DNA from 2 places in the Streptomyces sp. NPDC017890 genome. Region 1 is predicted to be linked to the other one. Evidence: riboswitches for the same ligand, from Rfam matches in the RefSeq annotation. Region 1 holds a riboswitch; the other holds the start of a gene.
What was found. A riboswitch is a leader RNA that binds a small molecule or an ion and turns the genes downstream of it on or off. The one in region 1 is predicted to bind thiamine pyrophosphate.
Positions count from the first base shown of each region.

Region 2: it holds a riboswitch for thiamine pyrophosphate, as region 1 does, so the genes downstream of both, thiO (glycine oxidase ThiO) here and ACH4F2_RS15045 (thiamine ABC transporter substrate binding subunit) in region 1, are expected to answer to the same signal.

Region 1 covers NZ_JBIRHU010000010.1:64,475-69,744, reverse strand. The annotation lists gene frr (ribosome recycling factor) at 1-433, shown strand, start outside; gene ACH4F2_RS15055 (phosphatidate cytidylyltransferase) at 433-1,596, shown strand; gene rlmN (23S rRNA (adenine(2503)-C(2))-methyltransferase RlmN) at 1,776-2,888, shown strand; TPP riboswitch at 2,955-3,060, shown strand; gene ACH4F2_RS15045 (thiamine ABC transporter substrate binding subunit) at 3,140-4,225, shown strand; gene ACH4F2_RS15040 (ABC transporter permease) at 4,270-5,270, shown strand, end outside.
Region 2 covers NZ_JBIRHU010000011.1:228,451-233,720, reverse strand. The annotation lists gene pknB (Stk1 family PASTA domain-containing Ser/Thr kinase) at 1-163, opposite strand, end outside; gene ACH4F2_RS17085 (thiazole synthase) at 312-1,109, opposite strand; gene thiS (sulfur carrier protein ThiS) at 1,112-1,312, opposite strand; gene thiO (glycine oxidase ThiO) at 1,309-2,544, opposite strand; TPP riboswitch at 2,542-2,653, opposite strand; gene ACH4F2_RS17070 (hypothetical protein) at 2,706-3,056, shown strand; gene ACH4F2_RS17065 (NAD(P)/FAD-dependent oxidoreductase) at 3,089-4,360, shown strand; gene ACH4F2_RS17060 (Rv2175c family DNA-binding protein) at 4,498-4,863, shown strand; gene thiE (thiamine phosphate synthase) at 4,968-5,270, shown strand, end outside.

The sequences.
Region 1 (5,270 bases):
CGACTACTACGGCGCGCTGACGCCGATCAACCAGCTGGCCTCGTTCTCCGTGCCCGAGCCGCGCATGGCCGTGGTGACCCCCTTCGACAAGAGCGCCCTGCGCAACATCGAACAGGCGATCCGCGACTCCGACCTGGGCGTCAACCCCAGCAACGACGGCAACATCATCCGGGTGGTGTTCCCCGAGCTGACCGAGGAGCGCCGCCGCGACTACATCAAGGTCGCCAAGAGCAAGGGCGAGGACGCCAAGGTCTCGATCCGCTCCGTGCGCCGCAAGGCCAAGGACGCCATCGACAAGATGGTCAAGGACGGCGAGGTCGGCGAGGACGAGGGCCGTCGTGCGGAGAAGGAGCTGGACGACACCACCACCAAGTACGTCGCCCAGGTGGACGAGCTCCTGAAGCACAAGGAAGCCGAGCTGCTCGAGGTCTGATGAACGACTCTTCCTGGGGAGCGCCGCCACAAGCCGGGTACTGGGGGCCGTCCGACCAGGGACCTGCCCAGGGCGCTGCCCCGGCGGGTCCCGCGTACGATGCGCACTACGCGCAGCAGACTCGCCCCATGCCCGTCGTGCCCGACGTACCCGAACACGGCGGAGACCAGGATGACGGAAAAGGGGCCGCTCGGCTGAGCGGCCCCTTGTTCCGAGACGAGCCGTTCCGCGACGATCCGTATCGCGGCGAGAACCCGTCGGCGCAGCCGTATGCGGAGGTGCCGCAGAATCCGGAGCCCATGCCCGACGCCCCCCAGCCGGCGCGGCCCCAACCGCAGCCGCAGAAGAAGAGCGCGGGCCGCGACCTGGGCGCCGCGATAGGGGTCGGCCTCGGGCTCGGGGCGGTGATCGTCGCCTCGCTGTTCGTCGTCAAGGCCGTCTTCGTCGGTGTGGTCGCGGTCGCCGTCGTGGTGGGTCTGTGGGAGCTGACCAAGCGGCTCCAGGAGCGCAAGGGCATCAGGGCACCCCTCGTGCCGCTCGCGATCGGCGGCGCGGCGATGGTGGTCGCCGGGTATGTGCGGGGCGCGGAGGGTGCGTGGGTCGCCATGGCGCTCACGGCCCTGGCGATCCTCGTGTGGCGGATGACCGAGCCGCCGGAGGGCTACCTCAAGGACGTCACGGCGGGCCTCTTCGCGGCGTTCTACGTGCCCTTCCTGGCCACGTTCGTCGCGATGATGCTCATGGCGGACGACGGTGCGCGGCGCGTCCTGGTCTTCCTGGTGCTGACGGTCGTCAGCGACACCGGCGCCTACGCCGTCGGCTGGCGCTTCGGCAGGACCAAGCTCGCCCCGCGCATCAGCCCCGGCAAGACCCGTGAGGGCCTGCTCGGAGCGGTGGCGTTCGCGATGGCGGCCGGTGCGCTGTGCATGCAGTTCGTGATCGACGACGGCACCTGGTGGCAGGGTCTGCTGCTCGGCCTCGCGGTCGCCGTCAGCGCCACGCTGGGCGACCTCGGCGAGTCCATGATCAAGCGGGACCTCGGCATCAAGGACATGGGCACGCTGCTGCCGGGCCACGGGGGCATCATGGACCGCCTGGACTCGCTGCTGCCGACCGCGCCGGTGGTGTGGTTGCTGCTGGTGATCTTCGTCGGTTCGGGTTGACAGTCATCAGGTAGCCTGGAAGGGCCCGCGGCGTCTGGCTGCGGGCCCTTCCGTGTGTTCCCGCCGATGCGGGGACGATCCAGTGAGGTCTCCTGGCTTCGGCATGGCTCTGCCGTCCTCCCCGCCGACGCGGGGATGTTGCCACAGGCCCGCCGTCCGTCATGAGGAGTTGTCCGACCGTGGCCCGTCCCGTCCCAGGTGAGCTCACCTTCGCTGCACCCCGCGGAGCGAAGCGGCCGCCGCGGCACCTCGCCGACCTCACGCCCGCCGAGCGCAAGGAGGCCGTCGCCGCGATCGGCGAGAAGCCGTTCCGCGCCAAGCAGCTCTCGCAGCACTACTTCGCGCGGTACGCGCACGCCCCCGAGCAGTGGACCGACATCCCGGCCGGCTCGCGCCAGGGACTCCAGGAGGCCCTGCTGCCCGAGCTGATGACCGTCGTACGGCATCTGTCGACCGACCAGGGCACCACGCGCAAGACGCTGTGGAAGCTGTTCGACGGGACGCTCGTCGAGTCGGTCCTCATGCGCTACCCGGACCGGGTGACCATGTGCATCAGCTCCCAGGCGGGCTGCGGCATGAACTGCCCGTTCTGTGCCACGGGGCAGGCGGGCCTGGACCGGAACCTGTCCACCGCCGAGATCGTGCACCAGATCGTGGACGGAATGCGCGCCCTGCGGGACGGCGAGGTCCCCGGGGGACCGGCCCGGCTGAGCAACATCGTGTTCATGGGCATGGGCGAGCCCCTCGCCAACTACAACCGTGTCGTCGGTTCCATCCGCCGCCTCACCGACCCGGAGCCCGACGGACTGGGCCTCTCCCAGCGCGGCATCACCGTCTCCACGGTCGGCCTCGTCCCGGCCATCCACCGCTTCACCGGCGAGGGGTTCAAGTGCCGCCTCGCCATCTCGCTGCACGCGCCCGACGACGAGCTGCGCGACACCCTGGTCCCCGTCAACACGCGCTGGAAGGTGCGTGAGGTGCTGGACGCCGGATTCGAGTACGCGGCCACCTCCGGGCGCCGGCTGTCGATCGAGTACGCGCTGATCCGGGACATCAACGACCAGGCGTGGCGCGGTGACCGGCTCGGGCGGCTGCTCAAGGGCAGGCCCGTGCACGTCAACCTCATCCCGCTCAACCCCACGCCCGGCTCGAAGTGGACCGCGTCGCGGCCCGAGGACGAGAAGGCGTTCGTGGAGGCGATCGCGGCGCACGGTGTGCCGGTGACGATCCGGGACACCCGTGGGCAGGAGATCGACGGGGCGTGTGGTCAGCTCGCCGCGAGCGAGCGGTAACCTGACCGGCGTCGTACATCGTCGTACGACAGCTTCGTACAGAAGTTCATACGGAAGTACATCTTCATATTCCGACAGGGGAGCGCCACAGCGCTGAGAGTGCGGCACCGGCCGCAGACCCTCCGAACCTGGCCCAGGTCATTCTGGGTAGGGAGATCGGTCACCACTCGAGCTGTTGCGCCCTGCCCGGGACCCTCGCCAGGGGTTTCGGGCGGGGCCGCGTCTTCTCCTGGTCACCCAGGAGGAATTCAGTGAGCATCACCAAGAAGGCCACCGTCCTGGCCCTCGGGCTCGGCATGGTCGGCGGCCTGGCCGCCTGCGGATCGTCCGGCGACGACGGCCGGGGCGCCGGCGACTCCAAGACCGTGACCCTGGTCAGCCACAACTCGTGGGCCGTGTCGAAGGACGTCATCGCCGCCTTCGAGAAGAGCTCCGGCTACAAGGTCCGGGTCCTGGAGGACGGCGACGCCGGGCAGGCCGTCAACAAGGCCGTCCTCACCAAGGACAACCCGCAGGGCGACGTCTTCTTCGGCGTGGACAACACGCTGCTGTCCCGCGCGCTCGACAACGGGCTGTTCCAGCCGTACGAGGCGAAGGGATCCGACCTGGTCCTCCCCGAGTACCGGACCGACCAGGACAAGCACCGGGTCACTCCCGTCACCACCGGCGACGTCTGCGTCAACTACGACAAGGCCTACTTCAGCGAGCACAAGCTGACCCCGCCGGACTCCTTCGACGACCTGGTCAAGCCCGAGTACAGGAACCTGCTCGTCACCGAGAACGCGGGCAGTTCCTCGCCCGGCCTCGGCTTCCTGCTCGGCACCGCCGCCGAGTACGGCGACCAGGGCTGGGAGGACTACTGGAAGAAGCTGAAGGCGAACGGCGTCAAGGTCGTCGACAGCTGGGAGCAGGCGTACAACGAGGAGTTCTCCGGCTCGTCCGGCGGCAAGAAGGCCAAGGGCGACCGCCCGCTCGTCGTCTCCTACGCCTCGTCCCCGCCCGCCGAGGTCATCTACGCCGACCCGCAGCCGGCCACCGCGCCGACGGGTGTCGCCACCGGCACCTGCTTCCGCCAGGTCGAGTACGCGGGTCTGCTGAGCAACGCCGGGAACCCCGAGGGCGGCAAGGCACTCCTCGACTTCCTGCTCGGCAAGGAGTTCCAGGACGACATGCCGCTGAACATGTTCGTGTACCCGGTGCGGGAGGGAGCGGAGATTCCCGAGGCGTTCCGGAAGTACGGGCCGCAGGCCGAGGACCCGCGGACCATGGACCCGGCGAAGATCGCCGACAACCGCGACCAGTGGGTCAAGTCGTGGACCTCACTCGTACTGAAGTAGCCGGGCGCCGGCGCCGCACGGGGAACGTGGCGCGGCCGGCCCTGATGGCCGTGCCCGTGGCGTTCTTCGCGGTGTTCTTCGCCTACCCCGTCGCCGCGATCGTCGCGCGCGGACTGGAGATCGACGGCACCTGGCGGTTCGGGCGGATCGGGGAGGTGCTCGCGCAGTCCGACGTGCGGCACGTGCTGTGGTTCACCACCTGGCAGGCGCTGGCCTCCACCGCGCTCACCCTGCTGATCGCCCTGCCGGGCGCCTATGTCTTCGCCCGCCTCGACTTCCCCGGCAAGCAGGTGCTGCGGGCGGTGGTGACCGTGCCGTTCGTGTTGCCGACGGTCGTCGTCGGTACGGCGTTCCTGGCACTGGTGGGGCGGGGCGGGCTGCTCGACGGGCTGTGGGGCGTACGGCTGGACACCACCGTGTGGGCGATCCTCCTCGCGCACGTCTTCTTCAACTACGCCGTCGTCGTACGCACCGTCGGCGGCCTCTGGTCGCAGCTCGACCCGCGGCAGGAGGAGGCGGCGCGGATGCTCGGCGCCTCGCGGCTGAGGGCCTGGCGGCAGGTGACACTGCCCGCGCTCGCGCCGGCCGTGGCCGCCGCCGCGCTGATGGTGTTCCTGTTCACCTTCACCTCCTTCGGCGTGGTCCAGATCCTCGGTGGGCCCGCCTTCTCCACCCTGGAGGTGGAGATCTACCGGCAGACCTCCCAGATCTTCGACCTGTCCACGGCCGCCGTGCTGACGCTGATCCAGTTCGCCGCGGTGGCCGCCATCCTCGCCGTGCACGCCTGGTCGGTACGGCGGCGGGAGACGGCCCTGCGCCTGGTCGACGCGGCCACGACCGCGCGCCGGCCGCGCGGGACCGGGCAGTGGGCGCTGCTGGCCGGGGTTCTGATCACCGTCGCCGTGCTGCTGGTGCTGCCGCTCGCCGTGCTCGTCCAGCGGTCGCTGGGCGCGCCCGGCTTCGGCTACTACCGGGCGCTGACCCGGGAGGACGGCGGCACCTTCCTCGTCCCGCCCATCGAGGCGATCGGCAACTCCCTCCAGTA
Region 2 (5,270 bases), on a different contig from region 1:
CCGCGAGCGTCGGGTGCATCACCTTCAGCGCGAGCACGCGGTCCAGGCGGGTGTCCACGGCCCGGTAGACCGTGGCCATCCCGCCGACCGCGATCCGCGCCTCGACGCGGTACCGGCCGTCGAGCATCTGCCCGACGAGAGGGTCCTGAAGGGTCGTGTCCACGCAGGTGAGTCTACGAGCCACCACGGACACCCGGCGCCGCCGCCGACGGCCGGGGGCGGTACTGCAGCGGACCTGTGACGCTTCTTACGCCCCTGCGCGGCCGGCCACCGACGGCGTGGACCCGCACGAACGGCACGACAGCGCGGCACTACCGAAAAGCGGGCCGCTCCGGATCGAGAACCGCCAGCCCCTCCGCGGGAGACGACGCCTCGGCGAAGTGCCGCCGCGGGATCCGCCCGGCCCGCCGGGCCAGCCTCCCCGCCTCCACGGCGAACCGCATCCCCTCCGCCATGAGGACCGGCTCCTGCGCCCGCGTCACCGCCGAGGCGAGCATCACACCCGCACAGCCCAGTTCCATCGCCAGCGCCACGTCCGACGCCGTACCGGCCCCCGCGTCCAGAATCACCGGCACGCGCGCGTGCTCCACGATCAGCTCGAAGTTGTGCGGGTTGCGGATGCCGAGCCCCGACCCGATCGGCGAGCCGAGCGGCATGATCGCCGAGCACCCGACGTCCTCCAGCTTCCGCGCGAGGACCGGGTCGTCGTTCGTGTACGGCAGCACCGTGAACCCGTCGTCGACCAGTGTCTCCGCCGCGTCCAGCAGCTCGATCGGGTCCGGCAGCAGGGTGCGCTCGTCGGCGATGACCTCCAGCTTGACCAGGTCGGTGCCGAGGGCCTCGCGCGCGAGTCGCGCGGTGAGGACGGCCTCCCCGGCGGTGAAGCAGCCGGCCGTGTTCGGCAGCACCCGGATGCCGAGCTTCTCCAGCACCGACAGCACGGACCCGTGTACGGAGGCGTTCACGCGCCGCATCGCGACGGTCGTCAGCTCCGTCCCGGACGCCACCAGCGCGCGCTCCAGCACGTCGAGGCTGGGCGCCCCGCCGGTACCCATGATCAGGCGGGACCCGTACGCCGTACCGCCGAGGACAAAGGGATCGTCGGCCATGGTCAGCCTCCTTGGACGGCGGTGAGGACTTCGACGCGGTCGCCGTCGGCCAGCGCGGTGACGGACCACCGCGCGCGCGGGACGACGGTTTCGTTGAGGGCGGCGGCCACTCCGGACGGCGCCGCGGTGAGCGCACCCACCAGGGCGTCCAGGGCCGTACCGGGAGCCACCTCGCGGGGCTCGCCGTTGACGGAGATGTTCATGCGGGCTGCTCCGAGAGTGCGGGGGCGGCGTCGAAGCGCCGCGGGGTGAAGGGGCGGGCCTCGGCCGGCAGTTCCCCGGTGGTCAGGGCGTCCGCCATGACGTCGCCGGTGACCGGGGTGAGCAGGACGCCGTTGCGGTAGTGCCCGGTGGCCAGCAGCAGGCCGTCCAGCCCGGTCGGGCCGAGCAGCGGGGCGTTGTCCGGGGAGCAGGGGCGCAGACCCGCCCGGGTCTCCGTCAGGGGCAGCTCGGTGATGCCGGGGACCAGCTCGTGGGCGTCGCGCAGCAGCTCGTAGACGCCGCCCGCGGTGACCGTCGTGTCCCAGCCCAGTTCCTCGCTGGTGGCGCCGACGACCAGCTCGCCGCTCTCCCGGGGCACCAGGTAGAGCGGGTTGCCGCGGACCACGGCACGCACCGTCCGGCTCAGCAGCGGCCCGTGCGTCCGCGGCATCGCCAGCCGCAGCACCTGCCCCTTCACGGGCCGCACCGGCGGCAGCAGGGCCTCCGGCACGCCCGTCAGCCGTCCGCTCAGGCTGCCGCCGGCCAGGACCACCTGCCCGGCCTCCAGGGCCGTGCCGTCGGCCGTGACGATCCCCGTGACCCGCTCGCCGCCGCCCCCGACGGTGAGCCGGTCGGCCCACACCCGGTGGAAGACGACGCCCGTGCGTTCGCAGGCGGCCACGAGTGCCCCGGCGAGGCATCGGGGGTCGATCTGATGGTCGCCGTCCACCCGCAGCCCGCCGCGCACACCCGGCGCGAGCATCGGCTCCAGGCGTCGGCACTCGCGCCCCGACAGCCATTCGGACTCCAGGCCCGAGCGCTGCTGGAGCGCGTGCAGTTCCCGCAGGTGGGCACGGTCGTCGGCGTCCAGTGCGACGGCGAGGGTGCCGCACCTGCGGTAACCGAGGTCGTGGCCGGTGAGGTCGGTCAGCTCGGCGGCGAACTCCGGGTAGCGGCGGGCGGAGGCGAGGTTCAGGGCGAGCAGCGTCTGCTCGCCGTAGTGCAGTTCCGTGACGGCGGCCAGCATCCCGGCCGCCACCTGGGCCGCCCCGCCGCCCGGTTCGGGGTCGACGAGGGCCGTGACGAGCCCGCGCTGCGCGGCCCGCCAGGCCGTGACCAGGCCGATGATCCCACCGCCGACGACGAGGACGTCCGGCGTACGCGACGGTGGCGAGGCCGTCGCGGCCGGTGCGGCCGATCTGGCAGCGGAAGCGGAAGTCGGTGGTGACGACATGGGCGTCCAGCCCCTCCCTTCGCCGGCATGACCCGGATCAGGTTCGTACGGTCGGAGGCCGCCAGCCTCCCTCTCAGCCCGGTGCGTCCGGGCTCCCGCGAGTGCTTTACGTTGGCCACCCTAGCCCGCAGCCCATCGCACTCGTAAGGGAGCCTCCACCCGTGGCGCGTTCACTCGACGGTCTCGTTCTCGCCCCTGTCACCGACCAGGCGCCCGGCCAGGTGGGCACGCGCACCCGGTTCACCTATCACGAGCAGGACGGCGCCGTATGGGCCGAGTACGCGGGCGGCGACGTCGTCCGCGGCCGCCTGGTGGGCAGCCGGGAGGGCGACCGTCTCGACTTCCGCTACGTGCAGCTCAAGACCGACGGCGCCACGTCGTCGGGACACTGCGTGTCGACCGTCGTCGAGCTGCCGGACGGGCGCGTGCGCCTGGAGGAGACCTGGGAGTGGGAGTCGCAGCGGGGCAGCGGGACCAGCGTTGTGGAGCAGGTCACCGCGCACGGGCACTGACCGGCGGATCGCCAGGTGTCTATGGTGATCAGGTGAGCGAGCAGACGCAGGAGCGGGCCCGGGAACGGGAAGCGGACGCGGAGCGCCGCGTGGTCGTCGTGGGCGCGGGCATGGCGGGGGTGCAGACCGCCGTCGCCCTGCGGGAGCAGGGCTTCACCGGCACCGTGACACTGATCGGCGCGGAGCCGCACCAGCCGTACGACCGCCCCCCGCTGTCCAAGGCCGTCCTGCTCGGCACGGCCGAGGGCTCCGCCTTCGACGTCGACTTCGAGGCCCTCGGCATCACCCTGCGGCTCGGCTGCGAGGCCCTGGGCGTCCGCCAAGGCGCGCACGTACTCGACACCTCCGCGGGGCCCGTGCCGTACGACGTCCTCGTCCTCGCGACCGGCGCCGAACCGATCCGGCTGCCCGGCTCGGAGGGGGTGCCCGGCGTGCACCTGCTGCGCACCCTGGACGACGCCGAACGGCTGCGCCCGGTGCTCGCCCGGCAGCACGACATCGTGGTCGTCGGCGCGGGCTGGATCGGTGCCGAGTTCGCCACCGCCGCGCGCGAGGCGGGCTGCGCGGTGACCGTCGTGGAAGCCGCGGGACGGCCCCTCGCCGACGCGCTGCCCGACGAGGTCGCCGCGCCGATGGCGGCCTGGTACGCCGACGCCGGCGCCGTACTGCGCACGCACGCGCGCGTGGAACGCGTCGAGCCCGGCGGCCCGGGGGAGCCCGGCCACGTGGTGCTCGACGACGGCTCGCGGCTGCCCGCCGGCGCGGTCGTCGTAGGCATCGGCGCCCGGCCCGCCACCACGTGGCTCGCCGGCTCCGGGGTCGACCTCGGCGCGCACGGGGAGGTTCTGGCCGACGACCGCCTGCGCACCTCGATGCCGGACGTCTACGCGGTCGGCGACTGCGCCTCCTTCCCCTCCGGCCGCTACGGCGAGCGGCTGCTCGTGCACCACTGGGACAACGCCCTCCAGGGCCCGCGCACGGTCGCCGAGAACGTCATCGGCGCCACCACCGGCGAGGCCCCGGCGGCCTACGATCCGGTGCCGTACTTCTGGTCCGAGCAGTTCGGCCGCTTCGTCCAGTACGCCGGTCACCACACGGACGCCGACACCACTCTGTGGCGCGGCGACCCCTCGGGACCCGCCTGGACGGTCTGCTGGCTGCGCGAGGACCGCCTGGTCGCCCTGCTGGCGGTGGGCCGCCCCCGGGACCTGGCCCAGGGCAGACGCCTGATCCAGGCGGGCGCGACGATGGACCCGCGGCTGCTGGCCGATCCGGCCAGGCCGCTGAAGGCGGCGGCCGCGTAGTCCGCCCACGTTCACCCGTTTTCCGCACTCCGACCGGCCCGGCCCGCCGGCCGTTGCGCGCTCTCCGGTCCGGTTCGCCGGCCCGGGTCGGACGGGTCCGGCTTCCGACTGTCAGTGCCAGATGGCAGGCTTGAGCCGTGACCGAGATTGACGCAAAGATCGATGCTCTCGTGCCTGCCTGGCTCACCGTCCCCGACATCGCCGAGATGCTCGGCGTCGAGGTGACCCGCGTACGCCAGCTGATCAAGGAAGGCCAGCTCATCGCCGTACGCCGCGGTGAGAACCGCGCGCTGCACATTCCCGCGGCCTTCATCGACGAGGACAAGGTCGTCAAGGGCCTGGTCGGGACCCTGACGCTGCTGCGGGACGACGGCTTCACGGCCGAGGAGATGCTGGAGTGGCTCTTCACGCCCGACGAGACCCTGCCCGGCACCCCCGCGCAGGCGCTGAGCGAGAACCGCGGCACGGAGGTGAAGCGCCGCGCCCAGGCGCTCGCCGTCTGACCTGACACACACCGTTCAACGCACGGGCCGCGGCGCCACCGCGGCCCGTGAGCAACAGCCGTGCGGCCCACGCGGGCCCACGCCACCGAACCTGGGGGACCCGTATGCCCGACACCGACGCCACCGCCCGCGCCCGGCTCGCCGACGCCCGGCTCTACCTGTGCACGGACGCCCGCCGCGACCAGGGCGACCTGCCCGAGTTCCTGGACGCGGTGCTGGCCGGTGGCGTCGACATCGTGCAGCTGCGGGACAAGGGCATGGAGGCGGGGGAGGAGCTGGAGCACCTCGAGGTCTTCGCCGACGCCTGCGCCCGCCACGGCAAGCTCCTCGCGGTGAACGACCGGGCGGATGTCGCCCACGCGGCCCGCGCCGACGTGCTGCACCTCGGGCAGGGCGACCTGCCGGTG